Regions from separate parts of the Pseudomonas sp. C321 genome, predicted to be linked through region 3. Evidence: predicted binding sites of a transcription regulator. Region 3 holds the regulator's gene; each other region holds the start of a gene.

Region 1 (10,132 bases), on a different contig from region 3:
CGTGAACGCCAATCTATAGTGGCCACTAGGACTCAACAAGCCAAGGAATACAACCGATGACTAAAACCTCCGTGCACCTGGCACTGATCGGCGACTACGACCCGCAGGTCACTGCGCACCAGGCCATCCCCGTGGCCCTGCAACTGGCTGGCGATGCTTTGGGGCTGACCGTGGATTTCGACTGGTTGGCTACCGACACCATCAACTCCATTGAACAGTTACAGCACTTCGACGGATTCTGGTGTGTCCCCGCCAGCCCCTATCGGGACTTGGATGGCGCGCTCCTGGCGATCCGTTATGCCCGCGAACAGCAGCGCCCCTTCCTCGGCACCTGCGGCGGTTTTCAACATGGCGTGCTGGAATACGCCCGCAATGTGTTGGGCTGGGCCGATGCCGAACATGGTGAACTAGCGCCGGATTCGCCCCGCGCGGTGCTATCGCCACTGAGTTGCACACTGGTGGAGGCGACCGACAGCATCCATCTACTGGAAGGCTCGCGTACTGCCAACGCCTATGGCAGCCAAGACATCAGCGAAGGCTACCGCTGCCGCTACGGCGTCAATCCCGACTTCGCTAACGCCCTACTGAGCGGTGCCCTGCGTGCCACCGGCCATGACGCTGCTGGCGATTTACGAGTGGTGGAACTCGATGATCATCCGTTCTATGTCGCGACGCTGTTCCAGCCGGAGCGGGCCGCCTTGAAAGGCACCGTCCCACCGTTGGTCAAGGCATTGCTCAGGGCCTCGGCATGATCGCCCAAACACCGGCCCCGCCCTACTACGCGGTGATTTTCAGCTCACTGCGCACCGAGGTGGATCAAGGCTACGGCGAAGCGGCCGAGCGCATGCTGGAACTAGCCCACGAACAGCCAGGCTTTCTCGGCGTTGAGTCGGCCCGAGGTGAGGATGGCTTGGGGATTACCGTGTCCTACTGGAGCAGCGAGGCAGCGATCCTCGCCTGGAAGCAGCATGGCGAACACCGTGAAGTGCGTGAACAGGGCCGGTCCACCTGGTACTCGGCGTTTCATACGCGGGTATGCAAGGTGGAGCGCGCCTATGCGTTCGCTTAACTGACCAGACTGCGCACCGCACTGATCTGCGCGATTTCCACCCGGCGCATGTACACACGCAGCGGTTCGGTGATGTTGATGCGGTCGTCGATGTTCTGGTCCAGCAGCAACTGAATGTGCTCACGGGACAGGGTCATGGTCTGCTCATCAACAGGCAGCCAGACAAACTCACTGGTGGGAATGATGCCGTCGTCGGCGACGTCCATGCCGAAGGAATCTTCGCTGAAACGCACGATGTAATGACCGGTCTTGCGGTTCAGGCCAACAAAACCGTTGAGTTGGTCGGCTGCCTGGCAGATAAGCTCGGACGTGATGCGCATGGTAAACCTCACTGAAAAGTCCCACAGGGGAAGTGAACGATGGTTTACACACGAGGCAAGAAAAGAAGGCAATGCAGGTTTCCCTCTAGTGGGGAAACTCGGGCCAAGAGTACTGCAAAGCACAGCACAAAAGCGCAGAAAAATGGCCCATGCGCACGTTAATGTCGGTTTGGTGATAGCGCACTTTGCATTCAATTGTTAAAAAGGAAGCCTTCTTGAAGCTACCTCCACGAAAGGACCTCGCATATGCCTGTCACGTTTACCAAGAGTGCCCTGCTGCTCGCCCTGATGCTGGGCCTTGGCCACGCACAGGCTGACAGCCCGATCAGCTCGACTGAACTGGCGACCAAGGAAGGCATTCCCCATCCTGCGGTCATTGCTCATCGAGGCGCGTCCTTTGATGCTCCGGAGTCCACCGCCGCAGCCTATAAAGTGGCCCGCGACCTGGGTGCCGACTACCTGGAATTGGACCTGCAACGTAGCAAGGACGGCGTGCTGTTCGCCCTGCACGACAACAACCTGCAACGCACCACCGACGTCGCCACCAAATTCCCTGAACGCAAAGACAGCCCGGCTAACGAGTTCACCATGGCCGAGCTGAAAACCCTGGACGCCGGCAGCTGGTTCAACACCGCTTACCCGGATCGCGCACGGCCAGGGTTCGTCGGGCTGAAAATCCTTACCCTCGATGAAATCATCAAAATTGCAGAAAGCAACCCGCAACATAAACCAGGCTTGTACATCGAAACCAAAGAGCCGAAGCAGTTTCCGGGGATCGAGAGCGACCTGAAAAACAAGCTGTTCGATAAGGGTTGGCTGAGTTCCATCGGTTCCAACCAAGCCCAGAAGGTCATTGGGGTCGGCCAAGGCAAGGGCCGCGTGGTGCTGCAAACCTTCGAGAGGGACAGCCTCAAGGAGCTGCAGAAGGAAATGCCTAACACGCCAAAAATCCTCCTGCTGTGGGTGGGTGAAGGCAGCATCGAACCCAAGTCCAAAGTGACCTTCGCCGAATCCGGCGAGACCACCAAAGCCGCCTACTACGCCAAGCAGGAACCCAAGGACAACGCTGAGTTCGAAAAATGGATCGACGAGGCCAAGAGCCTTGGCGCCATCGGCACCGGCCCGTCGGCCCTGCTGACCAACAGTGGTGACCAAAGCTATTCGGACCTGGTCCAGCCATGGATGAACCAGATGGCCCACGACAAGGGCCTGCTGGTGCACGTCTACACTGTCGACGAGCCAGTGGACTTCAAGAAAGTGATGGACGCCGGTGTCGATGGCATCTTCACCAACCGCGCCGCCGAACTGCTCAAGTACTACAATCGCGCGCCGGCTTCGAGCGTGTCGAATCTGCTGGAGGACAATGGTTACTGAGTGGCCCGCCCCAAAAAAAACGAGTGGTCAGGTCACCTGTGGCTGGGGCGTGATTACGGCCTGACCTTCGGCGAGGGCAATGTGCTGATGGCTTATGCCGAGCCAAGGGCGTTGAGGTTTTCATTGACCAGACCGTGGACGATGTCGCGTCGGCGGTCACCCTGATTGCGATTCCATTGAGGCTCATACGGCAACCACCACTCCGCCAGAAAAGACACCGCCACCGCAGCGATAAACACCAAGGGCAACCATCCCGTTGCAGCGTTGTCTACCAACCACAGCGCCCATCCGATAAATCCCGCGCAGAATAAAGGCCCATACACTCAAGCCATCAACTGTTTCATCTGCGTCTCCCATGATTGAGACAGCAGCATGAAGTCGCGCTGCGGTAGCCACAAACGACGCAACCGTCCGGCACAATTAAGGATAAGTTAAGTTGCGCTGGTTAACCTGATCCTACTTAAACAGCTCACCCAGAAGGAACCACACTATGAAAAAGCTGACTACTCTGTTCGCCGCTACCGCCCTGACCCTGACCGCAGGTCTTGCCCAGGCCGATGTCCGCCCTGATCAGATTCCAGGCCTGCTCAAGTCCGGCGCCGTCATGGATTTCGAGAAGCTCAACGCCGCAGCCCTGGCTAAACACCCTGGTGCGACCATTGTCGACACCGAACTGGAAGATAAAGCCGGCCGCCTGATCTATCAGACCGAGCTGCGTGACACCAGCAACGTGAAATGGGACGTGGACCTGGACGCCAAGACCGGCGAAGTCCTGACCAACAAACAAGACACCTGAGTTAAACCCTGAAAACGCCGCGCCACCCTCGGGTCGCGCGGCGTTTTTTATGGGGCAAAAAGCCGCCGACATTGCCACCATTGGCCGAATCAGTGCTGTGCCGGCCATTCTTTAGCTTACCCACCTGCTGATGTGATTGATCACGCGCCCAAGCGTGCGGTCACCTCGTTCAGCTCACCGGACAATCCTCTCAGGTTCTGGCTGGCCGCCTCTGTACGCTGGACGTTATCCAGATTGGCCGTCGCCACCGTGGTGATTTGCGTGATATTGCGCGAGATGTCTTCAGCCACCGAGGTTTGCTCCTCTGCTGCCGTAGCGATCTGACTGTTCATATCACGGATCGCTTCCACCGCCTGGGTGATGTGATTGAGCATGGCGCCGGCCTGGGAGACTTTTTTCACGCTGTCTTCACTGCATGACTGCCCAGTGATAATGGCCTTGGCCGCGTCGATGGCACCGGTTTGCACTGCCTGGATGATCTGGTTGATCTCGATGATCGACGCTGCCGTGCGCTGTGCCAGGCTGCGTACTTCATCGGCAACCACGGCGAAGCCACGTCCGGCCTCGCCGGCCCGTGCAGCCTCAATCGCCGCGTTGAGTGCCAGCAGGTTAGTCTGTTCGGCAATCGCGCGAATCACCTCCAGCACCTTACCGATGCGTACGCTATCGGTTTCCAGACGACGAATGATCGTGCCGGTGTTGAGGATCTCTTCACGCATCTGGCCGATGGTGGCAATCGTTACCTTCATCACTTCACCGCCCTCACGGGCCGAATGGTCCGCCTCATCAGCGGCCCGCGAAGCACTGGCGGCATGACGGGCAACTTCCTGGGCGGTGGCAGACATTTCGGTCATGGCCGTGGCCACCTGGTCCGTACGGTTGAATTGCTCCTGGGTGCCTGTGGCCATTAGCCCGGCAATCGAACTCAACTCGCCACTGGCACTCACCAGGTCCGTGGCACTGCGCTGCAAGCGACTGAAGGTCTCGGCCAGAAAATCACGCAAGGTGTTGGCGGCATCGGCAAGGCGCCCCAGTTCGTCTTGGCGGCTGATGGCCACACGCTCGGCAAAACGTCCGTGGCTCAGTTGCGCCACATAGTCGATCAACCCACGGATCGGCAAAATCAGGTTTCGGTTAATCAGCCACAAACTGAACAAGCCGATCAGCGCTCCTGACAATAGCATCACGGCCAGCCCGATCATCACGGTGCGGTCGGCATAGGCGCTGATCATCAGCGATTGCTGCGCACCCTGTTCATGCAACTCGCTGACCAGCGCGCTCATCTGCTCACTGACCATGCGGTCCACGCCCTTGACCGCGTTATCGCCTGCCGCGGAGTCCGCCCCGGCAGCCAAGTAGGCATCACGGCCCTTCTGGTAAGCAGCCATTAGCACGCTGTGCTCCCGGCGCAAGGTTTCAATACGGCCACTCAAGGCTTGATCGCTTTTGGTCTGCGCCACCAGGCGACCCAGAATACCTTGCACATCCCGTTGCCGAGCCTGGAACTGGCCCCAGTACTTCTCCATGTCCTGGGGTTGTTTACCCCGCAGCAGGACGTTTTTCCATTCCTGGACCTGCACTTTGAATTGCAGGTTCGCCTCATCAATCAGTTGTGAAGTCAGCAGAGGCCCCTCCAGCAAACTGCGATAACTCTGCACACCGCTGGAGAGAAAATGAAAACACGTCAAGGCGATCAATAGCATCGCCAGAAGGCTGCCACCGAGTAACGACAAGATCTGTGCTCTCAAAGACTTTCGCAAAAAATTCATAGGGGAAAAGCCTCGAAACAAGGGAAGTTGTGTATCCACACCGCAACATCCCTGTCATCGAAAGCACCGCGGATACACATAAGTGCTTATGCCTTGAATCGGCCGCTCCAGACACTTCTTGAGGCTATTGGGTCGGTAGTTAAAAAGGTGTTCAAAAGTACCTCTTCACATTCCGACAGTTGGATGACTAAACGGTAACAAAATTGTCAAAAACCCTTGCCATGATGCGCTCAAGCGAACCTGTGAAATCTCCTACAGGCGCCTCCTCTGTGAGCCTCCATGAACCACAGCATCGACCATGGCCATCAGGATTCGGATCTGTTTGGCCTGCTTTACGGTTTCCGTTTCAGGCCGGGTGAAAAAGCCGAGCAGATCGATTCGGCTGCTGCTCTGAAAGCCTTGCAGCAGCCCACTGATCCCGACGAATTCCTTTGGCTGCACCTGAACCTGGCCCACGCGGCGTGCGAACGCTGGATGCAGGCGCATCTGGAGTTGCCGGAAGAGTTTTTCGAGGCCTTGCACGAAGGTTCACGCTCCACTCGCATCGAGCATGTGGACTCGGCTTTGCTGGCGGTGGTCAACGATGTGGTGTTCAACTTCAGCAGCATGATGTCTTCGGACATCTCCACCCTGTGGGTCTGCGCCCGTAGCCGATTGCTGATCAGCGCACGCCTGCAACCGCTGCACTCGGTGGACAAGCTGCGCTCCTCGGTCAAGGCCGGCGAACGCTTTCGATCGCCCCTGGAATTGCTCGTGCATTTGCTGCGGGACCAGGGCGAAGTGCTGACGCAGATCGTGCGCAAGACCAGTATCAGTGTCGACCAGATCGAGGATCAGCTGTTGTCCTCACGCCTGTCCACCAACCGCTCGGAACTGGGAGCCATGCGCCGGGTACTGGTGCGCCTGCAACGCCTGCTGGCGCTGGAGCCGGGTTCGTTGCTGCGTTTGCTCAACCGCCCGCCGCAATGGCTACAGAAAGAAGACGTGAAGGAGCTGCGCAAATCCACCGAGGAATTTGCACTGATCATCAACGACCTGATGGCCCTGGGGGAGCGGATCAAACTGTTGCAGGAGGAGATCGCCGCCAACCTCAACGAACAGAGCAACCGCACCCTGTTCACCCTGACCGTGGTCACGGTACTGGCGCTGCCGATCAATATCATTGCCGGGTTCTTTGGCATGAACGTCGGTGGCGTACCGCTTTCCCAGGACCCCGAGGGCTTCTGGATTCTGGTGGCGCTGGTGGCAACGTTTACCTTGATTGCCGGTCGTTGGGCGTTTCGCAAGCGCAAGGATTATTGAGCCCCTCTGCCTTGAAAATAAGGGCGCAATGCTCCTCGTAACCGTCGAGCCCCAGCGAGGCTCGACAATTGCTACAGCCGGTCATGCCAGAGGCTGATTTATGGACCAGCGGCACACTCAATCCTCTAAAGACTGACTTACCGCAGTACCCCTGTAATATTCTGCAATGATCATGGGCGGCATCCTTCCTCACTGGATGCCCCTGCATGGCCACCCCTTCCCTGACCGCATCCACACGGGCTCACGCAGCCGATTCAAAACCCCAGTTGGACCAAAAGCCCAGCCTGTTGACGGTGATCACTTTCTTCACCGTCCTCGCCATGGGCCTGCTGTTCACCGCCTACAGCCTGATGCGCGACATGCACGAACTGGGCACGGTGGTGACTACCTGGATGCCATTCCTGCTGCTGGGTGTGGCGCTGCTGATCGCTCTGGGCTTCGAGTTCGTCAATGGTTTCCATGACACTGCCAACGCCGTGGCGACGGTGATCTACACCAACTCGTTGCCGCCACATTTTGCCGTCGTGTGGTCGGGATTCTTCAATTTTCTCGGGGTGCTGATGTCCAGTGGCGCAGTGGCGTTCGCCATCATTGCCTTGCTGCCGGTGGAGTTGATTTTGCAGGTCGGTTCATCCGCCGGTTTCGCCATGATCTTCGCCCTGCTGATCGCGGCGATCCTGTGGAACCTCGGCACCTGGTGGCTGGGCCTGCCGGCGTCTTCGTCCCATACCCTGATCGGTTCGATTATCGGCGTCGGCGTGGCCAATGCCCTGATGCACGGACGTGACGGCACCAGCGGCGTGGATTGGAGCCAGGCATTCAAAATCGGCTATGCGTTGCTGCTGTCACCGCTGATCGGCTTCGTCTTCGCGGCACTGCTATTGCTGGCACTGCGCGCGTTTGTGAAAAACCGCTCGTTGTACAAGGCACCCAAGGGCAACACCCCGCCGCCGTGGTGGATTCGCGGCATGCTGATCGCCACCTGCACCGGCGTCTCTTTCGCCCACGGCTCCAACGACGGACAGAAAGGCATGGGCCTGATCATGCTGATCCTGGTGGGTACGTTGCCGATGGCCTACGCGCTGAACCGCACCATGCCGGCCGATCAGTCGCTGCAATTTGCCGCAGTAGCCCAAGTCACCCAGCAAGCCTTGGTGAAAAGCGCACCGCAACCGGCCCCAGCCGACCCGCGTCCGACCCTGTCGGCCTACGTACGCACCAAGGAAGCAACGCCAGAATTGATCCCCGCCCTCGCCGCCCTGGCCGGGCATATTGGTGAAGAAGTGAAAGGCTATGGCTCGTTGGCCAAGGTGCCCGCCGAGGCCATGGGCAACGTGCGCAATGACATGTACCTGACCAGCGAAACCATTCGCCTGATAGATAAGGGCAAGGTCGGTAATTTCGACGCCGACACCCAAGGCAAGCTGCAACTGTTCAAGCAACAGATCGACAACGCCACCCGTTTTATTCCGCTGTGGGTGAAAATTTCCGTGGCCATTGCCCTCGGGCTTGGGACCATGGTCGGTTGGAAGCGCATCGTGGTAACGGTGGGCGAGAAGATCGGCAAAACCCACATGACGTACGCCCAGGGCGCTTCGGCGGAGATGGTAGCGATGCTGACCATTGGCGCGGCGGACATGTTTGGCTTGCCGGTGTCCACCACCCACGTGCTGTCCTCGGGCGTGGCCGGGACCATGGTCGCCAACGGCGGCGGCTTGCAGATGAAGACCATCCGCAACCTGCTGATGGCCTGGGTGCTGACCTTGCCGGCGGCGATTGTGTTGTCGGGGAGTTTGTACTGGTTATTCACCCAATTGTTCTGAGTTGTGGCGAGGGGCTTGCCCTAATTGCTCGCTGACGGCAGCAACTGGATCACCCGTCAGCGGATCGAAGCTTCGGGCGTGATGTTCCTGTAATACCAGCGGTGCAAACGTCAGTGCTGTCTTACACAGTGAGCGCCCGACGTTGCATCAGTTTCTCGCGCAGCACGTCATACCCCCAGTGGTATACGTAGGTGTACGGCAGGAAGAACAGCAGCACGCCGATGTCGAGGATGAACGCCTGCAACAGGCTGATATTCAGCCACCAGGCAATCAACGGGACACAGCCAATCACCAGGCCGCCTTCAAACAGCAAGGCGTGCAGCACACGGGTCCAACCGCCGCTGGCCAGTTGCAGGCGCACCTTGAGACGGTCGAACAGGCTGTTGAAAACGATGTTCCAACTCAGCGCCATCAGGCTGATCGCCAGGGTCACCATGCCCATTTCCAGGGCCGGTTTATCCATGATCCATGCCAGCAGCGGTGTGCAGATCGACAAGGCCAGGATCTCGAAACCGATGGCCTGGAAAACGCGTTCAGTAATTGACTTGGTAGGGTTCATGACCCGGCTCCATGAGTGACAACGGTTGCCATAATTACCCCTCAGACCGATACTTCATAACCAATAACCATCGATCAAGGCGATAGAGCGTGGCCTCTCATGAAGTGTTGCAGGCGTTTGTCCAGGCGGCGACCCAAGGTTCGTTTTCAGCGGCGGCGCGCAAGCTTGGCAAGAGCCAGTCCACCGTCAGCGCGGCGGTGGCGAGCCTGGAAATTGACCTGAACGTGATGCTGTTTGATCGCAGCAGCCGCAAACCCAGCCTCACCCCGGCTGGCCATGTCTTGCTGCAACGGGCCGAACAGGTGCTGGAGGCCAGCAGCCGCCTGGAACTGGCGGCCAGTCAGCTGTCCCAGGGGCTGGAACCCAGGCTCAGTATCGCCATGTCCGATACTTACCAGTCGCAGCGTTTTGAAACCGCCATCATCGCTTTTGCAGAACGTTACCCCGACCTGGAGCTGGAATGGCTGATCGCCGAATGCGATGACCTGATCGATCTGGTGCAAAGCGGCCGGGCGCAGATTGCCTTTATCGAACAGCAGAAGGTTTATCCGCCGGATCTGACCAGTTCCCCGGTGGAAGAACGCACGGAAATCGCCTTGTTCGTTTCACCCCAACATGTGCTGGCCAGCCTTGAGGTCGTCGATCAGCAGACCTTGCAGCAACACCGCGAGCTACGCCTGGCGAGCATCGTCAACCCTTATGACAACCGCGCCACAGGCCGGGTGTGGTCGGCGGCCAGTTACCTGATGCTGATGGAAATGGCACAGCTTGGTTTCGGCTGGGCGCCGCTGCCACGCTGGCTGGTGGAGCGTTTCGGCAACGATAGCCTGCAGGAACTCAACGTGCGCGGCTGGCCGCGTTTGGTGGCGGTGGATGCGCTGTGGTCACGCCAACGTCCACCTGGGCCAGCCGGGAGTTGGATGCTGGAAAAGATACTGGAGTAATCCCGGATAGCGACGCGCCAGCCAGCGTTAAGCGAGCGTGCTCGCGTCTACAGGTGATCATCCATGTTCAGTTGCATCAGGCGCCGGCGATCGTCTTCCACGTCTTCAGCGCTCCAATCGACCTCTTCCAGCTCTTCAGCCTGGGCCAGCAGCAGCGTCTGGGACGCGGCGAACCG
Region 2 (10,132 bases), on a different contig from region 3:
CACGGCCTTGATAGCGCTCAAGAGCTCGGTCAGATCCTGCTGTTTACACACGTAACCCGCAGCGCCTGCCTGCATGCAACGCATGGAGAAGTGTCCTGGGGCCTGAGATGTCAGCACCAGCACCTTGAAGGGCTGAGTTTGTTTAGTGGAGGACAATCTGCAAATAACTTCCAGACCATCAAGTTTGGGAATACCAATATCAAGTATGACGATGTCAGGCATATGTTCGCGGGCAAGTTGTAAAGCATCGACACCGTTGTCGGTCTCGGCGACGACCTCGTAACCATGACGTTCCATTAGCATACGTACAGCAAGACGAATGACGGGATGATCATCCACGATCAGCACTTTATTCATGGGCAAGTCCAATTTCGCTGTTCGAGTTATTTAGAGCCAGCACAATAGCCTAGTCGTTTCGTCCTTGGCATAGCTCGCCCCCCCAAGCAACAGCAATCAGAGACCCACCCCACAAGGAGATAGGATTTAGCCTACAAAAAAACGTCAGCAAGGGTGTATCGCATGTTACTTGACCTTTCAGAATATTCCGCAGGCAAACATATTTTGAGTGAAACACTCCTACACAAAGGGGCTCAGCGTAAATATACCGCACACGAGCCCCAGGCAATGCCCCTTGCTTGCCTTTAACCTTACGCTGCTGACGCGCAGAGTATTAACGTTGTAAACGCTCTCAAGAGAAGTTAGCCGTTAATACTCCTGTAAATCTGACGTGTAAGCCAATACCACACACCGATTAATCCTTCCGACACCACAAGGAAGATATCTAAACTTCAACGCCTCAACATCCCCTACAGCAAGCCAGGCAAATTAAACGTAGCGACACATAAACAGAGTTGCCAAACCAGCGTTTAAAAAATTAAACCGATGCGACGCGCTGGCTCCCCTCCCTCAATAAAACACTATAAAAAAAGTTCGGGCTCCCCATAATTTCCAGTAAAAAAAAGGCCCCTTAAACAAGGGGCCTTTTCACAACAGCTCAGATATTTCAGAACAACTTACGGCCCTTGTTGGCCGCAATGCGCATGCGCAGTGCATTGAGCTTGATGAAGCCGGCCGCGTCCGCCTGGTTGTAGGCACCGCCATCTTCTTCAAAAGTAGCGATGTTGGCATCGAACAGCGACTCGTCCGACTTGCGCCCGGTGACGATGACGTTGCCCTTGTACAGTTTCAGGCGCACAACACCGCTCACGTGGGCCTGGGAAGCGTCGATCATCTGTTGCAGCATCAGACGCTCAGGGCTCCACCAGTAGCCGGTGTAGATCAGGCTGGCGTACTTGGGCATCAACTCGTCTTTGAGGTGAGCGACTTCACGGTCCAGGGTGATGGACTCAATGGCGCGGTGAGCACGCAGCATGATGGTGCCGCCCGGGGTTTCGTAGCAACCACGGGACTTCATGCCCACGTAACGGTTCTCGACGATGTCCAGACGGCCAATACCGTGCTCGCCACCGATACGGTTCAAGGTCGCCAATACGGTGGCCGGGGTCATTTCGACGCCGTCCAGCGCGACGATGTCGCCGTTGCGGTAGGTCAGCTCCAGGTACTGTGCAGTGTCAGGCGCGTTCTCCGGGGAGACGGTCCATTTCCACATGTCTTCTTCGTGCTCGGTCCAGGTGTCTTCCAGCACGCCGCCTTCATAGGAGATGTGCAGCAAGTTGGCGTCCATCGAGTACGGGGACTTCTTCTTGCCGTGGCGCTCGATCGGAATGTTGTGCTTTTCAGCGTAATCCATCAGCTTTTCACGAGACAGCAGGTCCCATTCGCGCCAAGGGGCAATCACTTTCACACCAGGCTTCAACGCATAGGCGCCCAGTTCGAAACGCACCTGGTCGTTGCCCTTGCCGGTGGCGCCATGGGAAATGGCATCAGCACCGGTTTCGTTGGCGATTTCGATCAGGCGCTTGGCAATCAGCGGACGTGCAATGGAGGTACCCAGCAGGTACTCGCCTTCGTAGACGGTGTTGGCGCGAAACATCGGGAAGACGAAATCGCGGACGAACTCTTCGCGCAGGTCGTCAATGTAGATCTCTTTCACGCCCATGGCTTGCGCCTTGGCACGTGCAGGTTCGACCTCTTCGCCCTGACCCAGGTCAGCGGTGAAGGTCACCACTTCACAGTTATAAGTATCCTGCAGCCACTTGAGGATCACCGAAGTGTCCAGGCCGCCGGAATACGCGAGAACGACCTTGTTTACGTCGGCCATGCCATCACTCCACGGGTTTTACGGAAAGGCGTCGATTCTACCGATCAAAACCGTGAATTTACAGGGGCGCGACAGCAAATGAAGATAAAGCGACAGATTCTGTCGGGCGGGCGACGAATAGCCGCACCTCAGGAGGTGGAGGCGGCGCTACTCGGGGCCTTCGCCTGGGGCGTAGGCTTCTCGGGGGCCGGCACCCGCTCCAGATGAATATTGACACGGCGATTCTTCGCCCGGTTGCCTGGATTGGTGTTCGGTGCCAGCGGGTAACGTTCGCCGTGAAAACGCAAGACAATCTGCGATTCAGGGATGCCGTTGGCCTTGAGAAAGTCCATCACCGCCAGGCCGCGACGCCTTGAAAGGTCACGATTGGCCAGGCGATTGCCGCTGTTGTCCGAGTGGCCGTCCAACTCGATATGATTGACGGTCGGATCGGCCTTGATGAATTCCAGCATCACCAACAGCTTGGCCTTGGCAGCGGCGTCCAGGTCGATGCCACCACCGGGAAAACCTACCTCGGCCTGTTTAACCTGCTCGAAATTCATCGGCAGCAATTTCGCGGTACACAACTGATAGTCGCTGTAGGCCTTGTTGAACTTCGCCGGCAATAGACGTATTTCGGAGTAACCCCCATCGCGGCCGTAGTGGCGCACCGTCGGGCTGCGGCCATCGAGCAAGCCATTGAATAAACGCCCGGCCTGGGCCTGGGAGCTGTTGAACAGCACATCACCGCTACCGGCACGCACTGCTCCCAGATTGATATCACCGCGCCCCGGCTGCCACGGCGCTGCTGCCGCCAATAGTGTCGCGGAACCTGCACCCAGAGAGCCGTTATAGGCTTTCAGGCGAAATGTTGCCTGCTCGCCCGCACGGCGCACGAACTCGCCAGAACCAAAATCGCTGATCGGCTGGCTCAAGCGACACTCGAATTTGTCGCCTTCTACCTTCCACTCAATATTCTCCAGACGGGTCTGGAACGTGAGGGCCATCGCGGGCAAGCTGGCGAACACACTGAGCAGGGCTAGATAATGCTGGCGCACGGGAGGCTCCATTGGTTTCTACAACACATCAAGGCGTCATACATCGTTAAGGCATACCCAGGGATATCGGTCGCATCCTGCAAAACTTGATAGCGAGTGCCTGCAAGAGTCTTTTCCGGTAGCATTCCCACCAGATTGACCCGCCTGGAATCCCCAATGTCCGACCGCCTGACCCTGCTGCGTCCCGACGACTGGCATATTCATCTTCGCGATGGTGCAGCGTTGCCCCAAACCGTGGCCGATGTAGCGCGCACGTTTGGCCGCGCCATCATCATGCCTAACCTGGTACCTCCGGTGCGTAACGCCGCGGAAGCCGACGCCTATCGCCAGCGCATTCTCGCTGCACGACCGGCCGGTAGCCGCTTCGAACCGTTGATGGTGCTGTACCTGACCGACCGTACCCAGCCCGAAGAAATTCGCGAGGCCAAGGCCAGCGGCTTTGTCCACGCCGCCAAGCTGTACCCGGCCGGCGCAACCACCAACTCAGATTCTGGCGTGACCAGCATAGATAAGATCCTGCCGGCTATCGAAGCCATGGCAGAGGTCGGCATGCCGTTGCTGATCCACGGCGAAGTCACCCGTGGCGATGTCGACGTATTCGATCGCGAGAAGATCTTTATCGACGAGCATATGCGTCGCGTGGTCGAGCTGTTCCCGACCCTTAAAGTCGTGTTCGAACACATCACCACTGCTGATGCCGTGCAGTTCGTCACCGAGGCCTCGGCCAACGTCGGCGCGACCATCACTGCGCATCACTTGCTGTACAACCGCAACCACATGCTGGTGGGCGGGATTCGGCCGCACTTCTACTGCCTGCCGATCCTCAAGCGAAACACCCATCAGGTCGCACTGCTCGATGCCGCCACCAGTGGCAGCGAGAAGTTCTTCCTCGGCACAGATTCCGCGCCCCACGCCCAGCACGCCAAGGAAGCTGCGTGTGGTTGTGCCGGCTGCTACACCGCCTATGCCGCAATCGAGCTGTACGCCGAGGCGTTCGAGCAACGCAACGCCCTGGACAAGCTTGAAGGTTTCGCCAGCCTCAATGGCCCGCGCTTCTACGGGCTGCCGGCGAATACCGACCGCATTACCCTGGTTCGTGAAGACTGGACCGCCCCAACCAGCCTGCCATTTGGCGAGCTGACCGTAATCCCGCTGCGCGCCGGTGAAACACTGCGCTGGCGCCTGCTGGAGGAACACCCGTGAGTGAAGACCATTTCGACGACGACCAGGAACACGGTGGTGGCGGTTCCCGTCACCCGATGGCCGAGCGTTTCCGTGGCTACCTGCCAGTGGTCATTGATGTAGAAACCGGCGGCTTCAACTGCGCCACCGACGCCTTGCTGGAAATTGCTGCCGTCACCATCGGCATGGATGAACAGGGTTTCGTGTTTCCGGAACACACCCACTTCTTTCGCGTCGAACCGTTCGAAGGCGCCAACATCGAGGCGGCCGCCCTGGAGTTCACTGGGATCAAGCTCGATCATCCACTGCGCATGGCCGTCAGCGAAGAAACCGCGCTGACCGACATTTTTCGCGGTGTGCGCAAGGCCTTGAAGGCCAATGGCTGCAAACGCGCCATCCTCGTAGGCCACAACAGCAGCTTCGACTTGGGCTTCCTCAACGCCGCCGTGACGCGCCTGGACATGAAACGCAACCCGTTTCATCCGTTCTCCAGTTTCGACACCGCGACGTTGGCAGGTCTGGCCTATGGCCAAACCGTGCTGGCAAAAGCCTGCCAGGCCGCCGGTATCGACTTCGACGGCCGTGAAGCCCACTCGGCCCGCTACGACACCGAGAAGACCGCCGACCTGTTCTGCGGCATCGTCAACCGCTGGAAACAGATGGGTGGCTGGGAAGACTTCAACGACTGAGGTTAAATCCTGCGCATAAAAAAACCGGCCTTCTCAGGCCGGTTTTTTTTGCCGCTAACGTGGCGATTACAGCTTGCTAGCGTTCTCGGTCAGGTAAGCCGCAACGCCTTCTGGCGAAGCGTTCATGCCCTTGTCGCCTTTTTTCCAGTTGGCAGGGCAGACTTCACCGTGCTCTTCGTGAAATTGCAGCGCGTCAACTAGGCGGATCAGCTCTTCCATGTTACGGCCTAGCGGCAGGTCGTTGATGATCTGCGAGCGGACAACGCCCTTGTCGTCGATCAGGAACGCACCACGGAACGCTACGCCGCCTTCGGACTCAACGTCGTAGGCCTTGGCGATGTCGTGCTTCATGTCGGCAGCCATGGTGTATTTGACTTTGCCGATGCCGCCATCATTGATGGCAGTGTTACGCCAGGCGTTGTGGGTGAAATGGGAGTCGATGGAAACGGCTACCACTTCAACATTACGCGCCTTGAAATCGTCCATGCGGTGATCCAGAGCGATCAGCTCCGATGGGCAGACGAAGGTGAAGTCCAGCGGGTAGAAGAACACCAGGCCGTATTTGCCTTTGATGGCTTCAGACAGCTTGTAGCTGTCAACGATTTCGCCATTGCCGAGGACGGCAGGTACATCGAAATCCGGGGCTAGTTTGCCGACGAGTACGCTCATTGGATATCTCCTGATGCAGTGCTGATAAAAGCATGATTGAAGTAAAAAAGGACCCGGCCCAGTCTGCCTTGGGTAAACGACAGGGCTGTGACGCGATCACACTTCGTGAAGACCGACCATCATACACGGCCACTTTGAGCTGTCCTTAGTGGATTTTTCAAATCCCCTGCGCGGGCCGAATGATGGCAAAACGCCCTGCGCACAAACCGTTCATCGGTAAGGGAGCGCTCTAGCCAGGAGCTGACAGAAACTACTTTGACAATCATTCTCGTTAACATTAAGATCCATCGCACTTAAGCCTCAAACCCGCGATGGTTCTCCCTTATGTATGTCTGCCTCTGCACTGGCGTCACCGACGGACAAATCCGCGAAGCAATCTACGAAGGTTGCTGCAGCTACAAAGAAGTGCGTGAAACCACCGGCGTTGCCAGCCAATGCGGCAAATGTGCCTGCCTGGCCAAGCAAGTGGTACGGGAAACCCTGACGAAGCTGCAAAGCGCCCAGGCTGCGATCCCCTACTCTGCAGAATTTACACACGCATAATTGGCGTGTTTTAAAGAACCGGACTTAGTGTCCGGTTTTTTTATGCCCGCAATTCAATCAGTTACCGTCAAGACGCGGAACAAAAACATTCTTATTCCGATTAATTTTCATATATTATTCAATACCTTAGGTTTGACAGTAATCATTGCGCCACTCAAACTCCTGCCTATATACAGCGAATACAGGGCAGAACCCCATCATGAAAGGCGACGTTACAGTCATCCAGCATCTCAACAAAATCCTTGCCAATGAACTGGTCGCGATCAATCAGTACTTCCTGCATGCGCGCATGTATGAAGATTGGGGCCTGGAAAAGCTGGGCAAGCACGAGTACAAAGAATCGATCCAGGCCATGAAGGACGCGGACAAGCTGATCAAGCGCATCCTGTTCCTGGAAGGCCTGCCGAACGTCCAGGACCTGGGCAAGCTGCACATCGGTGAGCACTCCCAGGAAATGATTACCTGTGATCTGAACTTCGAGCGCAAGAGCCACACCAACCTGAAGGCTGCCATCGCTCATTGCGAAACCAAGGGCGACTTCGGCAGCCGCGAGTTGCTGGAAGATATCCTTGAAGACCAGGAAGAGCACATCGACTGGCTGGAAACCCAAGTCGGCCTGATCGACAAAGTAACGATCGAGAATTATCTGCAATCGCAGATGGGTGAATAACCCAAGGAGCGAGCTTGCTCGCGAAGAGCGTTAACGATAACGCAGCGAATCTGGTGTTTCGCGGCGCCTATAAGTTCTTCGCGAGCAAGCTCGCTCCTACAAGTTAGCCACTAAAAAGCCCCGCTCTCTTATCGAGAAGCGGGGCTTTTTATTGCCGGCACCTAAAACAAATCAGGCTTCGGTCTTGTTTGCAGCAGCCGCTTCAACAGCCGCCTTGATAGTGGTCTGCAACGAACCGTCAGCCGCCATCTCGGTCATGATATCGCTACCGCCGACCAGCTCACCGCCGACCCACAGCTGCGGGAAGGTTGGCCAGTTGGCGTACTTCGGCAGGTTGGCGCGGATTTCCGGGTTCTGCAGGATATCCACGTAAGCAAACTTCTCACCGCAAGCCATCACGGACTGGGCGGCCTTCGCGGAAAAGCCACACTGGGGGGCATTCGGCGAGCCTTTCATGTAAAGCAGAACCGTGTTGCTGGCAATCTGCTCTTTAATCGTTTCGATGATATCCATGGAGCACCTCGGCTGGAACTTTGCGACTCACGGGTCGGCACGGTGGCGCATTGTAACGCAAAGCCTGGCGTGGTGCTCGGACTCCCCGACGGACAAGTCACCACCCCCTCCACTGTCACGCCGCAACCACCTGCACCGGCACGCCGTTCAACGCCGCATTGCCCGACAACTCATCCAACTGCCGCTCATCCGTCAGGTCATTAGCGCTCGCCCCTGGCTGCCCGCTGGCGATGGTCATCTGTACGCCGGGGCGACCATGACCCCAACCGTGGGGCAGGCTGACCACACCCGCCATCATGTCCAGGCTGGACACTACTTCCACTTCAATCATGCCAATGCGCGAACTCACGCGAACCCGCTGACCGTCACTCAACTGACGGCTGGCAAGGTCATCGGGATGCATCAGCAACTGATGCCTAGGCTTGCCCTTCACCAAGCGATGGTAGTTATGCATCCACGAATTATTACTGCGCACATGACGACGACCAATCAGCAGTAACTCATCAACCGCAGGCAGTGGCTGCGCGGCAAAGCGCACCAGGTCCGCGAGAATAACCGCTGGCGCCGCCTGCACCCGCAGATTGGCAGTTTTCAGTCGAGCAGCCAGGTTGGCTTTCAGCGGCCCCAGGTCAAGGCCATGGGGATGATCGGCCAACGCCGCTACCGACAACTTGTGGCTGGAAGCATCACCGTAGGCACCGGCCCTCAGGCCGAAGTCAATCATCTGCGCTGGCGCCATGGTCGGCTTGAGTACGTTGCCGGTTTTCGCTGCAAACGCCTGGGCCAAGCCCACAAAGATTTCCCAATCGTGCAGCGCGCCCTCGGGCTTGGGCAAAATCGCGCGATTGAACCGCGTGACATTGCGCACCGCGAACATATTGAAAGTGGTGTCGTAATGATCGTTTTCCAGGGCCGAGGTGGACGGCAGGATCAGGTCGGCATAGCGCGTGGTTTCGTTGATATAAAGGTCGACGCTGACCATGAACTCAAGACCATCCAAGGCCTGCTCCAGTTGCCGCCCGTTGGGTGTGGACAACACCGGATTGCCCGCTACCGTCACCAGTGCGCGGATTTGCCCTTCGCCTTCGGTGAGTATCTCTTCGGCCAGGGCCGACACCGGCAACTCGCCGCTGTACTCCGGACGCCCGGAAACGCGACTCTGCCAACGATTGAAATGCCCGCCAGAGGTCGCCGCCACCAGATCCACCGCAGGCTCGGTGCACAACGCACCACCTACGCGGTCAAGATTGCCGGTAACCAGGTTGATCAACTGCACGAGCCAATGGCACAACGTGCCGAACGCTTGGGTCGAGACGCCCATGCGGCCATAACAGACGGCCTTGTCCGCTGCCGCGAAATCCCGCGCCAACTGACGAATCCGCTCGGCTGGCACCGCGCACTGGCGGCTCATCGCCTCGGCCGTGAAGCCTGAAATGGCGCGGCGCACGTCATCCAGCCCGTCTATCGGCAGGTGGCTGTCACGGGTCAGGTTCTCGGCAAACAGCGTATTGAGCAGCCCAAACAACAACGCCGCATCGCCACCGGGACGAACGAACAGATGCTGGTCAGCCATCGCAGCTGTCTCGCTGCGGCGCGGGTCGACCACCACCACTTTACCGCCATGGGCCTGGATGGCTTTCAGGCGCTTTTCCACATCTGGCACGGTCATGATGCTGCCGTTGGACGCCAACGGGTTACCGCCGAGGATCAGCATGAAATCGGTGTGATCGATGTCTGGAATCGGCAGCAACAGGCCATGGCCGTACATCAGGTGACTGGTGAGATGATGAGGCAACTGGTCCACCGAGGTGGCGGAAAAGCGATTGCGTGTCTTCAACTGGCCAAGAAAATAGTTGCTGTGGGTCATCAAGCCATAGTTATGCACGCTGGGATTACCCTGGTACACCGCGACCGCATTCTGCCCATGACGGGCCTGAATCCCCGCCAGCCGCTCGGCCACCAGGGCAAAGGCCTCATCCCAGGGGATCGGCTGCCATTCGCTACCGACCCGCAGCATCGGTTGATGCAAGCGGTCCGGATCGTTCTGGATATCTTGCAGGGCCACGGCCTTGGGGCAGATATGACCGCGACTGAAACTGTCCAGTGGGTCGCCCTTGATTGAGGTGATGGTCATGCTGCCATCTTCTCCCTGAGTGGTTTCCAGGGTCAGGCCGCAGATGGCTTCGCACAGATGGCAGGCACGGTGATGGAGAGTCTTGGTCATAGCCAGTCTCTTTTATTGGGGGCAGCGTCGTCGAGGTGAGCGCTTTGGCTAAAACTATGGCCCGCCACTGACAACGGCGCCAGCAACGTTCGTCGCGTGAATCGAAGGGCATCAGGCCAGGCCATGGCGAAGCATTGGAAAACGTTTCAAAAACGTCCGACATATCCCTCTTCAGCCACTTAAACCGACGCAGCCTGGCCTGCGCCCGCCTTCGCGCATTGCAAAGTTGCGTGACGCCAGTGTACAAATGACCTGCTACTGTCAGGAAAAAGGCTTCAAAAGCGCTATCCCCGCTCCTTTGAACACCCCTAAAAAACCGTAGCCTATTGGTAAGGCGCGACATTTAGTGTCAATATCGCGCCTCCCCCTATTTCGTCGCCCCGT
Region 3 (10,132 bases):
CTCCACCGACCTGGACCACGAAATTCCTGCCGGTCTTTATCTGGCCGTGGCCCAAGTATTGGCTTACGTCTATCAGATCCGCCAATACCGCGCGGGCAAGGGCAAGCGCCCAGACCCCCTCAAGGATCTGCCGATCCCACCGGATTTGCGCCGCGATTCTTGAGGCTTCTGTTGCCTGCAATGACCCTTTCTAAGTCAGGCCCCCCGTCGTAGATACCGTCTTGAACCTCATCGGGCGAGAGAACGATCTGCTCCTTCAAGCAAAAGTTGGAAGGCTTCTTGCAATGACGCCTTCACGTCGCCTTCTGGCGTCAAAAGTTTGCTTCAAGGAAACGAGGAATGCCGGTGGATCGTTCTCAAATGCTCAACAATGCCCGAGGCACGCTGACAGACCTTTCACGAGGCAATCTGGGCGTACCGTTGTTGCTGTTGGTCATGCTGGCAATGATGATGTTGCCAATGCCGCCGTTCCTGCTCGACGTGTTCTTTACCTTCAACATTGCCCTGTCCATCGTCGTGCTGCTGGTTTGCGTCTACGCCCTGCGGCCCTTGGATTTCGCGGTTTTCCCCACTATTTTGCTGGTCGCCACCTTGCTGAGGCTGGCGCTCAACGTGGCCTCCACGCGGGTGGTCATGCTTCACGGTCAGGACGGCCACGCCGCTGCGGGCAAGGTGATCCAGGCCTTCGGCGAGGTAGTGATCGGCGGTAACTACGTGGTCGGTATCGTGGTGTTCTCGATCCTGATGATCATCAACTTCGTGGTAGTGACCAAGGGCGCCGGGCGGATTTCCGAGGTGAGCGCGCGCTTCACCCTCGACGCCATGCCCGGCAAGCAAATGGCTATCGACGCCGACCTCAACGCCGGCCTGATCGACCAGAACCAGGCCAAGAACCGCCGCCTTGAAGTGGCCCAGGAAGCCGAGTTCTACGGCTCCATGGACGGCGCCAGCAAGTTCGTGCGCGGTGACGCCATCGCCGGCCTGCTGATTCTGTTTATCAACCTGATCGGCGGTATGGCGGTTGGTATCTTCCAGCATGGCATGACCTTCGGCGACGCCGGCAGGGTCTACGCCTTGCTGACCATCGGTGACGGTTTGGTGGCGCAATTGCCATCACTGCTGTTATCCACCGCTGCCGCGATCATGGTGACCCGTGCTTCGGGCTCCGAAGACATGGGCAAGCAGATCAATCGGCAGATGTTCTCCTCGCCCAAGGCTCTGGCGGTGGCGGCCGGCATCATGGCGGTGATGGGTATTGTGCCTGGCATGCCCCATGTGTCCTTTCTTTCCATGGCAGCCCTCGCGGGGGGCGCGGCCTACCTGTTCTGGAAAAAGCAGAGCGGGGTCAAGGTCCAGGCGCTGCAAGAAGTTGCACGTCAGCAGGAATTGCTGCCATCGCCGTCCCGTGCCCAGGAAACCAAGGAGCTGGGTTGGGACGACGTGACGCCTATCGACATGATTGGCCTGGAAGTGGGCTACCGCCTGATTCCCCTGGTGGACCGTAACCAGGGCGGGCAATTGCTGGCGCGGATCAAGGGCGTGCGCAAGAAGCTGTCCCAGGACCTGGGCTTTCTGATGCCCACGGTGCACATTCGTGACAACCTCGACCTGGCCCCCAGCGCCTACCGCCTGACCTTGATGGGCGTGACCCTGGCAGAAGCCGAAATCTACCCGGACCGGGAGTTGGCGATCAACCCCGGCCAGGTCTTCGGTACCCTCAGCGGCATAACCGCCAAAGATCCGGCTTTTGGCCTGGAGGCCGTGTGGATCGAAGCCAGTCAGCGCAACCAGGCGCAGTCCCTGGGCTACACCGTGGTGGATGCCAGCACGGTGGTCGCCACCCACCTTAACCAGATTCTCTACAAGCACTCCCACGAGCTGATTGGCCACGAAGAAGTCCAGCAACTCATGCAGTTACTGGCCAAAGCCTCGCCGAAACTGGCTGAAGAGCTGGTGCCGGGAATACTGTCGCTGTCGCAACTGCTCAAGGTGCTGCAAGCGCTGTTGGCCGAACAGGTGCCCGTTCGGGACATTCGCAGCATTGCCGAAGCCGTCGCCAACAATGCCGCCAAGAGTCAAGATACTGCCGCACTGGTTGCCGCGGTGCGCGTCGGATTGTCCCGCGCCATCGTCCAAAGCATTGTAGGGCTTGACTCCGAGCTACCTGTGATCACCTTGGAACCAAGGTTGGAACAAATATTGCTCAATAGTATTCAGAAGGCAGGGCAAGGCCAGGAAGAGGGCGTTCTGCTGGAGCCAAGCATGGCTGAAAAGCTGCAGCGTTCGTTGATCGACGCCGCACAGCGCCAGGAAATGCAGGGCCAGCCGGTGATTCTGCTGGTGGCAGGCCCCGTTCGGGCGATGTTGTCGCGGTTTGGACGCCTGGCAGTACCGAATTTGCACGTTTTGGCTTATCAGGAAATTCCTGACAATAAGCAAGTGACTATCGTCGCGACAGTAGGCCCCAACGGCTGAGGTAGTGGGTTATGCAAGTGAAGCGTTTTTTCGCCGCCGATATGCGTCAGGCCATGAAACTGGTTCGTGATGAGCTGGGCGCCGACGCCGCGATTATCGGTAACCGTCGCATTGCCGGCGGTGTCGAGCTGACGGCTGCCCTGGATTACCAACCCTCGGCGCTGGCGCCGCGCGTACCGAACATGGAACTGGAAGACGAGCTGCGCAAGACTGCCTCGCGCATTGTCTCGGCCCAGGCCGAATTGAGCATGCGCGGCGACAGCGACGCCACCACCAATCGCCAGTTGTTCGCCGGCCTGCCGCTGACTGCCTCCGAGCCGCTGGTGGAGCCGACCTTTGTCGAGCCACCACGTCCTGCGGCGCCCGCACAGGCCGCCCCGGTCGATCAGCGTGTGTTCGACTCGATGCGTTTTGAACTCAACGGCCTGCGTGAGCTGCTGGAAGTGCAGCTTGGCTCGTTGGCGTGGAACCAATTGCAGGGCAGCAAACCGCAACAGGCCAACCTCTGGCGCCGCCTGCAACGCATCGGCCTGTCCGGCCCGTTGTCCCGCGATCTGTTGGCGCTGACCACCGAAATTGAAGAGCCTCGCCAGGCTTGGCGCATGTTGCTGGCCCATCTGGCGCGGATGATTGCTACCCCGGAAATCGAACCCCTGGAAGAGGGTGGCGTGATTGCCATGGTCGGCCCTGCCGGCATGGGCAAGACCACCACCCTGGCCAAGCTGGCAGCCCGATACGTGCTCAAGTACGGCGCGCAGAACATCGCGCTGGTGAGCATGGACAGCTACCGCATTGGCGCCCAGGAACAGCTCAAGACCCTGGGCCGCATCCTCAACGTGCCGGTGACCCATGTCGATCCAGGCCAGTCGCTGGCCAACGCCCTCGATCCGCTGCTGCGCAAACGTGTGGTGTTGATCGACACCGCTGGCCTGCAAGCCAGCGATCCGGCCCTGCGCATGCAGCTGGAAAGCCTGGCTGGGCGCGGGATCAAGTCAAAAAATTATCTGGTGCTTGCAACAACCAGCCAAAAACAGGTTCTCACCGCTGCGTATCACAGTTACAAGCGTTGTGGGCTGGCGGGCTGCATCCTGACTAAACTCGACGAAACGGCGAGTCTGGGCGAGGTGCTGAGTTTGGCAATTAGTCATGAATTACCGGTCGCCTACCTGACCGACGGGCCGCGGATTCCGGATGATTTACATCTGCCGCGCCGTCATCAGTTGGTCAGCCGTGCTGTCAGCGTGCAAATGCAGGAAGAACCCAGTGAGGAAGCGATGGCTGACATGTTCGCGGATCTCTACCACAGTCCGGCCAAACGGGTCGGCTGAGGGCAACATGGCCTTCAATTTTAAAACGACAGTGCAAAAAAGTACCTACATCGATGGTCTGCCAGTAGTTCGCGCGACCACCTCATGTAGCCTGCGTCTAAGCAAGACAAGGTAAAGAAATAAAATGGGCAGCATGCATCCCGTACAGGTGATCGCGGTGACCGGCGGCAAAGGTGGCGTCGGGAAAACTAACGTGTCAGTGAATTTGTCCCTGGCCCTGGCAGAGCTTGGCCGCCGCGTCATGCTGCTGGATGCCGACCTGGGACTGGCGAACGTTGACGTTCTGCTGGGACTGACGCCCAAACATACATTGGCCGATGTCATCGAAGGCCGCTGTGAGCTGCGCGACGTGCTGTTGCAGGGCCCCGGCGGGGTTCGCATCGTGCCGGCTGCCTCTGGCACCCAGAGTATGGTGCATCTGAGCCCGGCGCAGCATGCGGGCCTGATTCAGGCCTTCAGCGATATTGGCGACAACCTCGACGTGCTGGTGATCGACACCGCCGCCGGGATTGGTGAGTCCGTGGTCAGCTTTGTGCGCGCAGCGCAAGAAGTGTTGCTGGTGGTCTGCGACGAGCCCACCTCGATCACCGACGCCTACGCCCTGATCAAACTGCTTAACCGCGACTACGGCATGAACCGCTTTCGCGTGCTGGCCAATATGGCCCAAAGCCCGCAGGAAGGACGCAACCTGTTCGCCAAGTTGACCAAGGTCACGGATCGCTTCCTCGATGTCGCCTTACAATATGTTGGCGCAGTTCCCTATGACGAGTGTGTGCGCAAGGCTGTGCAAAAGCAGCGTGCAGTCTATGAAGCATTCCCTCGTTCGAAGTGCGCACTGGCGTTCAAGGCTATTGCTCAGAAGGTCGATACTTGGCCGTTGCCCGCCAATCCCCGGGGGCATCTGGAGTTTTTCGTCGAGCGATTGGTGCATCAGACGAGCGCAGGACCGGTGTTATGACAGCCAGCGGCTATAACCTTTACAAAAGTTCGGCTCGTGATAGCCAAGGCGAATTGATTGAGCGCTATGCGCCCTTGGTCAAGCGCATTGCCTACCACTTGCTGGCACGCTTGCCCGCCAGCGTCCAGGTCGAAGACCTGATCCAGGCAGGCATGATCGGCTTGCTCGAAGTGTCGACCAAATATGACGCGAGCAAGGGTGCGAGTTTCGAGACGTATGCGGGTATCCGTATCCGTGGCGCGATGCTCGACGAAGTGCGTAAAGGTGATTGGGCGCCGCGTTCGGTCCACCGCAATACCCGCATGGTAAGTGACGCAATTCGCTCAATTGAAGCAAAAACCGGTCGTGACGCTAAAGATCACGAAGTTGCGGCCGAACTCCAATTGAGTCTCGACGATTACTACGGGATTTTGAACGATACCTTGGGCAGTCGCTTGTTCAGTTTCGACGACCTGTTGCAGGACGGCGAACATGAAGGGCTGCATGAGGACGGCGCGAGTGCTCATCTTGAACCGTCGCGCGATCTGGAAGATGAACGCTTCCAGGGCGCACTGGCGGACGCGATTGCCAATTTGCCGGAGCGTGAGCGACTAGTGTTGGCGCTGTACTACGACGAAGAGCTGAACCTCAAGGAAATCGGTGAGGTCCTGGGGGTCAGCGAATCGCGGGTCAGCCAGTTACACAGCCAGTGCGCGGCCCGCTTGCGGGGGCGTTTGGGAGAGTGGCGAGCGCGCTGACAGGCAGTGTGGGGACACTGCGAACGACACCGTCCATGCTCTTGGTGTGGGCGGGTTAGCCCATGGTGTACCCCAGCAGTCCTTTTTGTGTAACGCCTGTTGATTGAAATGGCGCGCCAGGTGCTGGACGCGTTTAAGACTGCTTGGAGGTCGAATTGGACAAGAACATGAAAATCCTCATCGTTGATGACTTCTCAACGATGCGGCGGATCATAAAAAACCTGTTGCGTGACCTTGGGTTCACTAACACGGTCGAGGCGGATGACGGCATTACAGCGATTCCGATCCTCAACAGCGGGAGCATCGACTTTCTGGTAACCGACTGGAACATGCCGGGCATGACCGGTATCGATTTGCTGCGTCATGTGCGCGCTGATGAAAAACTGCGCAGCCTTCCCGTGCTGATGGTGACCGCCGAAGCCAAGCGTGAACAGATCATCGAAGCCGCCCAGGCCGGGGTCAACGGCTACGTGGTCAAGCCATTCACCGCATTGGCCTTGAAAGAGAAGATCGAAAAAATCTTCGAACGCATCAACCATTGATGTCGCCACGGGGGAGCTATGGAGCATAACGAATCATCGCAGGCCGATTTCGAATCGACCCTGAAAAAACATGCTCACCAGTTGGTCGAAAGCCTTGAAAAAGGCCGGTTCGGCGATGCGGTGCAGTTGATCCATGAGCTTAACCAGACCCGTGATCGCGGCCTGTATCAGGAAGTGGGCAAACTCACCCGTGAGTTGCACAGTGCAATCGTCAATTTTCAGATTGACCCGCACATGCCCCAGGCCGAAGAAATCTCGCAAATCACCGATGCCACCGAACGCCTGTCCTATGTGGTCAGGCTGACTGAGGCGGCGGCGAACCGCACCATGGATCTGGTGGAAAACGCCACGCCTCTGGTCAACGGCATGTCCAATGAAGCCAAGGCGCTGGGCACCGACTGGGGCCGTTTCATGCGCCGGGAAGTGGGCGCCGAAGAATTTCGTGAGCTGGCGCGTCGGGTCGAAGGGTTTCTGTCGCGCAGTGAGCAGGAAAACCGCACGGTTTCCAGCAACCTCAACGACATTCTGCTGGCCCAGGATTACCAGGACCTCACCGGCCAGGTGATCAAACGAGTGACCCAACTGGTCACTGAAGTGGAAAGCAATTTGCTCAAACTGGTGCTTATGGCCGGGCAGGTGGATCGTTTTGCCGGTATTGAACATGACCGCGAAGCGATCCTCTCGGAAAAAGATCCACAAAAACACCTCGCCAAGGGTGAAGGTCCGCAGATTCATGCCGATAAACGTGAAGACGTTATGTCAGGGCAAGATGACGTAGACGATTTGCTGTCCAGTCTTGGATTTTAGGAGCACACGTACATGAGCTTCGGCGCCGATGAAGAAATCCTTCAGGATTTTCTTGTAGAGGCCGGCGAAATTTTGGAGCAACTGTCCGAGCAACTGGTTGAGCTGGAAAGCCGACCGGATGATGCGAACCTGCTCAATGCAATTTTTCGCGGTTTTCACACTGTAAAAGGGGGCGCCGGCTTCCTCCAGCTCCATGAGCTGGTGGAGTGCTGTCACATCGCCGAGAACGTGTTCGACATCCTGCGCAAGGGTGAGCGGCACGTCGACTCGGAATTGATGGACGTGATTCTGGAAGCATTGGACGCGGTCAACGGCATGTTCAGTGAAGTGCGCGAACGTGCACCGATCACTGCCGCCACCCCGCAACTGCTGGCCGCTCTGGCGCGCCTGGCAGAACCGGCTGCCAATGCACCTGCACCTGCACCGGTGGCTGAACCTGTGGCCGAGCCTGAGGGTGATGTCACTGACAGCGAATTTGAACAACTGCTGGACTCGCTCAATGCCGTCAAGGCCCAGGCTGAGGCTCCGGTAGCCGCGACACCAACAATGGTGCCGACTACCGAAGACATTACCGACGACGAGTTCGAGTCGTTGCTCGACCAGTTGCATGGCAAGGGCCAGTTTGCCCCCGACGCCGTGGCGGCGACGCCCGCTCCAGTGAAAGCGGCTGCACCTGCCAGCAATGAAATCACCGACGACGAATTCGAAGCATTGCTGGATCAGTTGCATGGCAAGGGCTCGTTTGCCGCTGAAGCGCTGCCGGCAGTCGCTGCGGCTGCTGCGCCAGCCGCACCCGCTGCCGATGGCCTGATCTCTGATCACGAGTTCGAATCCCTGCTCGATGACCTGCATGGCAAGGGCAAGTTCTCCGACGTCGCACCTGCCGCTGCTGCCACGGCCACGGCCGCTGTTGCCACACCGGCTCCGGTTGCCGCCAAGGCCGCTGCGCCAGTGGCTGCGAAACCTGTGCCTGCCCCGGCCCCAGCGCGAGCACCTGCTGCCCCCACCCCGGACAAGCAACCCGTCAGTGAAGCCGAAACCACCGTACGGGTTGATACCGCACGGCTGGACGACATCATGAACATGGTCGGCGAGCTGGTGCTGGTGCGTAACCGTCTGGTGCGCCTGGGGCTTAACAGCGGCGATGAAGCCATGCAAAAGGCTGTATCGAACCTCGACGTGGTCACCGCTGACCTGCAAACCGCCGTCATGAAGACCCGGATGCAGCCGATCAAGAAAGTCTTCGGCCGCTTCCCGCGCCTGGTTCGCGACTTGGCTCGGCAGTTGAAGAAAGAGATCAACCTGGAACTGGTGGGCGAAGAAACCGACCTCGACAAAAACCTTGTCGAGGCCCTGGCCGACCCGCTGGTCCACTTGGTGCGCAACGCAGTTGACCACGGCATCGAAACCCCGGAAGAACGTGAAGCAACGGGCAAGACCCGTGGCGGCAAGGTGATTCTGGCGGCGGAACAGGAAGGCGACCATATCCTGCTGTCCATCTCTGATGACGGCAAAGGCATGGACCCGAACATTCTGCGGGGCATCGCGGTCAAGCGCGGCGTGATGGACAAGGACGCCGCCGACCGCCTGACGGACACCGAGTGCTACAACCTGATTTTCGCACCGGGTTTCTCGACCAAGACCGAGATTTCCGACGTGTCCGGCCGTGGCGTGGGCATGGACGTGGTGAAAACCAAGATCAGCCAGCTCAATGGCTCGATCAATATCTACTCGACCAAGGGCCAGGGCTCGAAGATCGTCATCAAGGTGCCGTTGACCCTGGCGATCATGCCTACCCTGATGGTGATGCTGGGCAACCAGGCCTTCGCTTTCCCGCTGGTCAACGTCAACGAAATCTTCCACCTCGACCTGTCGCGCACCAACGTGGTGGACGGCCAGGAAGTGGTGATCGTGCGCGACAAGGCGTTGCCACTGTTCTACCTCAAGCGCTGGCTGGTGGCCTCGGCCAAACATGAAGAGCAGCGCGAAGGCCATGTGGTGATTCTCTCCGTGGGCACCCAGCGTATCGGCTTTGTCGTCGATCAACTGGTAGGCCAGGAAGAAGTGGTCATCAAGCCTTTGGGCAAAATGCTGCAGGGAACCCCGGGCATGTCGGGTGCGACCATTACCGGTGACGGTCGGATCGCACTGATTCTCGATGTTCCGAGCATGCTCAAGCGTTACGCCGCACGGCGTATTTGATTCTGGCTGGGCGGGGCGGTTGTCCCTCGCCCCGCCTAACGGAGTGGTTATGGTAGTCAAGGTTCTGGTGGTGGATGATTCGGGTTTCTTCCGCCGCCGCGTCTCGGAAATTCTTTCAGCGGATTCCAATATCCAGGTGGTCGGAACGGCCACCAACGGCAAAGAGGCGATCGATCAGGCTCTGGCGTTGAAGCCGGACGTGATCACCATGGACTACGAGATGCCGATGATGGATGGCATCACCGCTGTGCGGCACATCATGCAGCGCTGCCCGACCCCGGTGTTGATGTTCTCCTCGCTGACCCACGAAGGCGCGCGAGTGACCCTCGATGCGCTGGACGCTGGCGCCGTGGACTTCCTGCCGAAGAATTTCGAAGACATCTCGCGTAACCCCGAGAAGGTCAAGCAGATGCTCTGCGAGAAGGTGCACAGCATCTCGCGCAGTAATCGCAGCAGTTTCAGGGCTGCGGCGCCTGCCCCGGTGGCAGCACCTCCCGTGGCGCCGAGCACGTTCGGTCGCGCGGCACCTGCACCGGTTGCGCGCGCTGCTGTGGCGCCGGCTCGTGCAGCGGCACCCAGCCCCCATTCGCCGGCCCCCAAGCGCAAGGCTTATAAGTTGGTTGCCATCGGTACGTCCACCGGCGGTCCGGTAGCCCTGCAACGGGTGTTGACTCAACTGCCGGCGAACTTCCCGGCACCTATCGTGCTGATCCAGCACATGCCTGCCGCGTTCACCAAGGCTTTCGCTGAGCGTCTGGACAAGCTGTGCCGCATCAGCGTCAAGGAAGCCGAGGATGGCGACATCCTGCGCCCTGGCCTGGCCCTGCTGGCCCCAGGCGGCAAGCAAATGATGATCGACGGCCGTGGCGCGATCAAAATCCTGCCCGGTGACGAGCGCCTGAACTACAAGCCCTGCGTGGATATTACCTTCGGTTCCGCCGCCAAGTCCTACGGCGACAAAGTTCTGGCGGTGGTGCTCACCGGCATGGGCGCCGACGGTCGCGAAGGTGCGCGCCTGCTCAAACAGGGCGGCAGTGCGATCTGGGCCCAGGATGAAGCCAGCTGCGTGATCTATGGCATGCC

Evidence for each region. Region 3 encodes FliA, which starts transcription of late flagellar genes. Its sites were predicted from a motif close to CTAAAGTTTNNNNNNNNNNNGCCGNTAA; they were not measured.
Region 1: ACZRJ6_RS01810 (methyl-accepting chemotaxis protein) is a predicted target of FliA. The motif match lies at 5,424-5,451, and genes of this name have one in related genera.
Region 2: ACZRJ6_RS03170 (flagellar protein MotY) is a predicted target of FliA. The motif match lies at 3,322-3,349, and genes of this name have one in related genera.

The regions. Positions count from the first base shown of each region.
Region 1 covers NZ_JBUZRB010000001.1:388,272-398,403, forward strand. Annotated here, with positions in the region: gene ACZRJ6_RS01780 (CTP synthase C-terminal region-related (seleno)protein) at 57-752, shown strand; gene ACZRJ6_RS01785 (antibiotic biosynthesis monooxygenase family protein) at 749-1,069, shown strand; gene ACZRJ6_RS01790 (DUF2025 family protein) at 1,066-1,389, opposite strand; gene ACZRJ6_RS01795 (glycerophosphodiester phosphodiesterase) at 1,636-2,763, shown strand; partial or broken gene ACZRJ6_RS01800 (sterol desaturase family protein) at 2,865-3,086, opposite strand; gene ACZRJ6_RS01805 (PepSY domain-containing protein) at 3,254-3,559, shown strand; gene ACZRJ6_RS01810 (methyl-accepting chemotaxis protein) at 3,700-5,328, opposite strand; gene ACZRJ6_RS01815 (transporter) at 5,608-6,630, shown strand; gene ACZRJ6_RS01820 (inorganic phosphate transporter) at 6,837-8,453, shown strand; gene ACZRJ6_RS01825 (multidrug/biocide efflux PACE transporter) at 8,575-9,012, opposite strand; gene ACZRJ6_RS01830 (LysR family transcriptional regulator) at 9,102-9,956, shown strand; partial or broken gene ACZRJ6_RS01835 (sigma factor) at 10,031-10,132, opposite strand, start outside.
Region 2 covers NZ_JBUZRB010000001.1:662,841-672,972, forward strand. Annotated here, with positions in the region: gene ACZRJ6_RS03160 (response regulator) at 1-357, opposite strand, end outside; gene ACZRJ6_RS03165 (argininosuccinate synthase) at 1,004-2,221, opposite strand; gene ACZRJ6_RS03170 (flagellar protein MotY) at 2,350-3,258, opposite strand; gene pyrC (dihydroorotase) at 3,415-4,461, shown strand; gene rnt (ribonuclease T) at 4,458-5,129, shown strand; gene ACZRJ6_RS03185 (peroxiredoxin) at 5,196-5,798, opposite strand; gene ACZRJ6_RS03190 (bacterioferritin-associated ferredoxin) at 6,123-6,341, shown strand; gene bfr (bacterioferritin) at 6,541-7,011, shown strand; gene grxD (Grx4 family monothiol glutaredoxin) at 7,183-7,524, opposite strand; gene ACZRJ6_RS03205 (molybdopterin oxidoreductase family protein) at 7,640-9,748, opposite strand.
Region 3 covers NZ_JBUZRB010000007.1:243,295-253,426, reverse strand. Annotated here, with positions in the region: gene flhB (flagellar biosynthesis protein FlhB) at 1-163, shown strand, start outside; gene flhA (flagellar biosynthesis protein FlhA) at 340-2,475, shown strand; gene flhF (flagellar biosynthesis protein FlhF) at 2,487-3,803, shown strand; gene fleN (flagellar synthesis regulator FleN) at 3,928-4,761, shown strand; gene fliA (RNA polymerase sigma factor FliA) at 4,758-5,498, shown strand; gene ACZRJ6_RS21235 (chemotaxis response regulator CheY) at 5,666-6,040, shown strand; gene ACZRJ6_RS21230 (protein phosphatase CheZ) at 6,059-6,847, shown strand; gene ACZRJ6_RS21225 (chemotaxis protein CheA) at 6,860-9,049, shown strand; gene ACZRJ6_RS21220 (protein-glutamate methylesterase/protein-glutamine glutaminase) at 9,099-10,132, shown strand, end outside.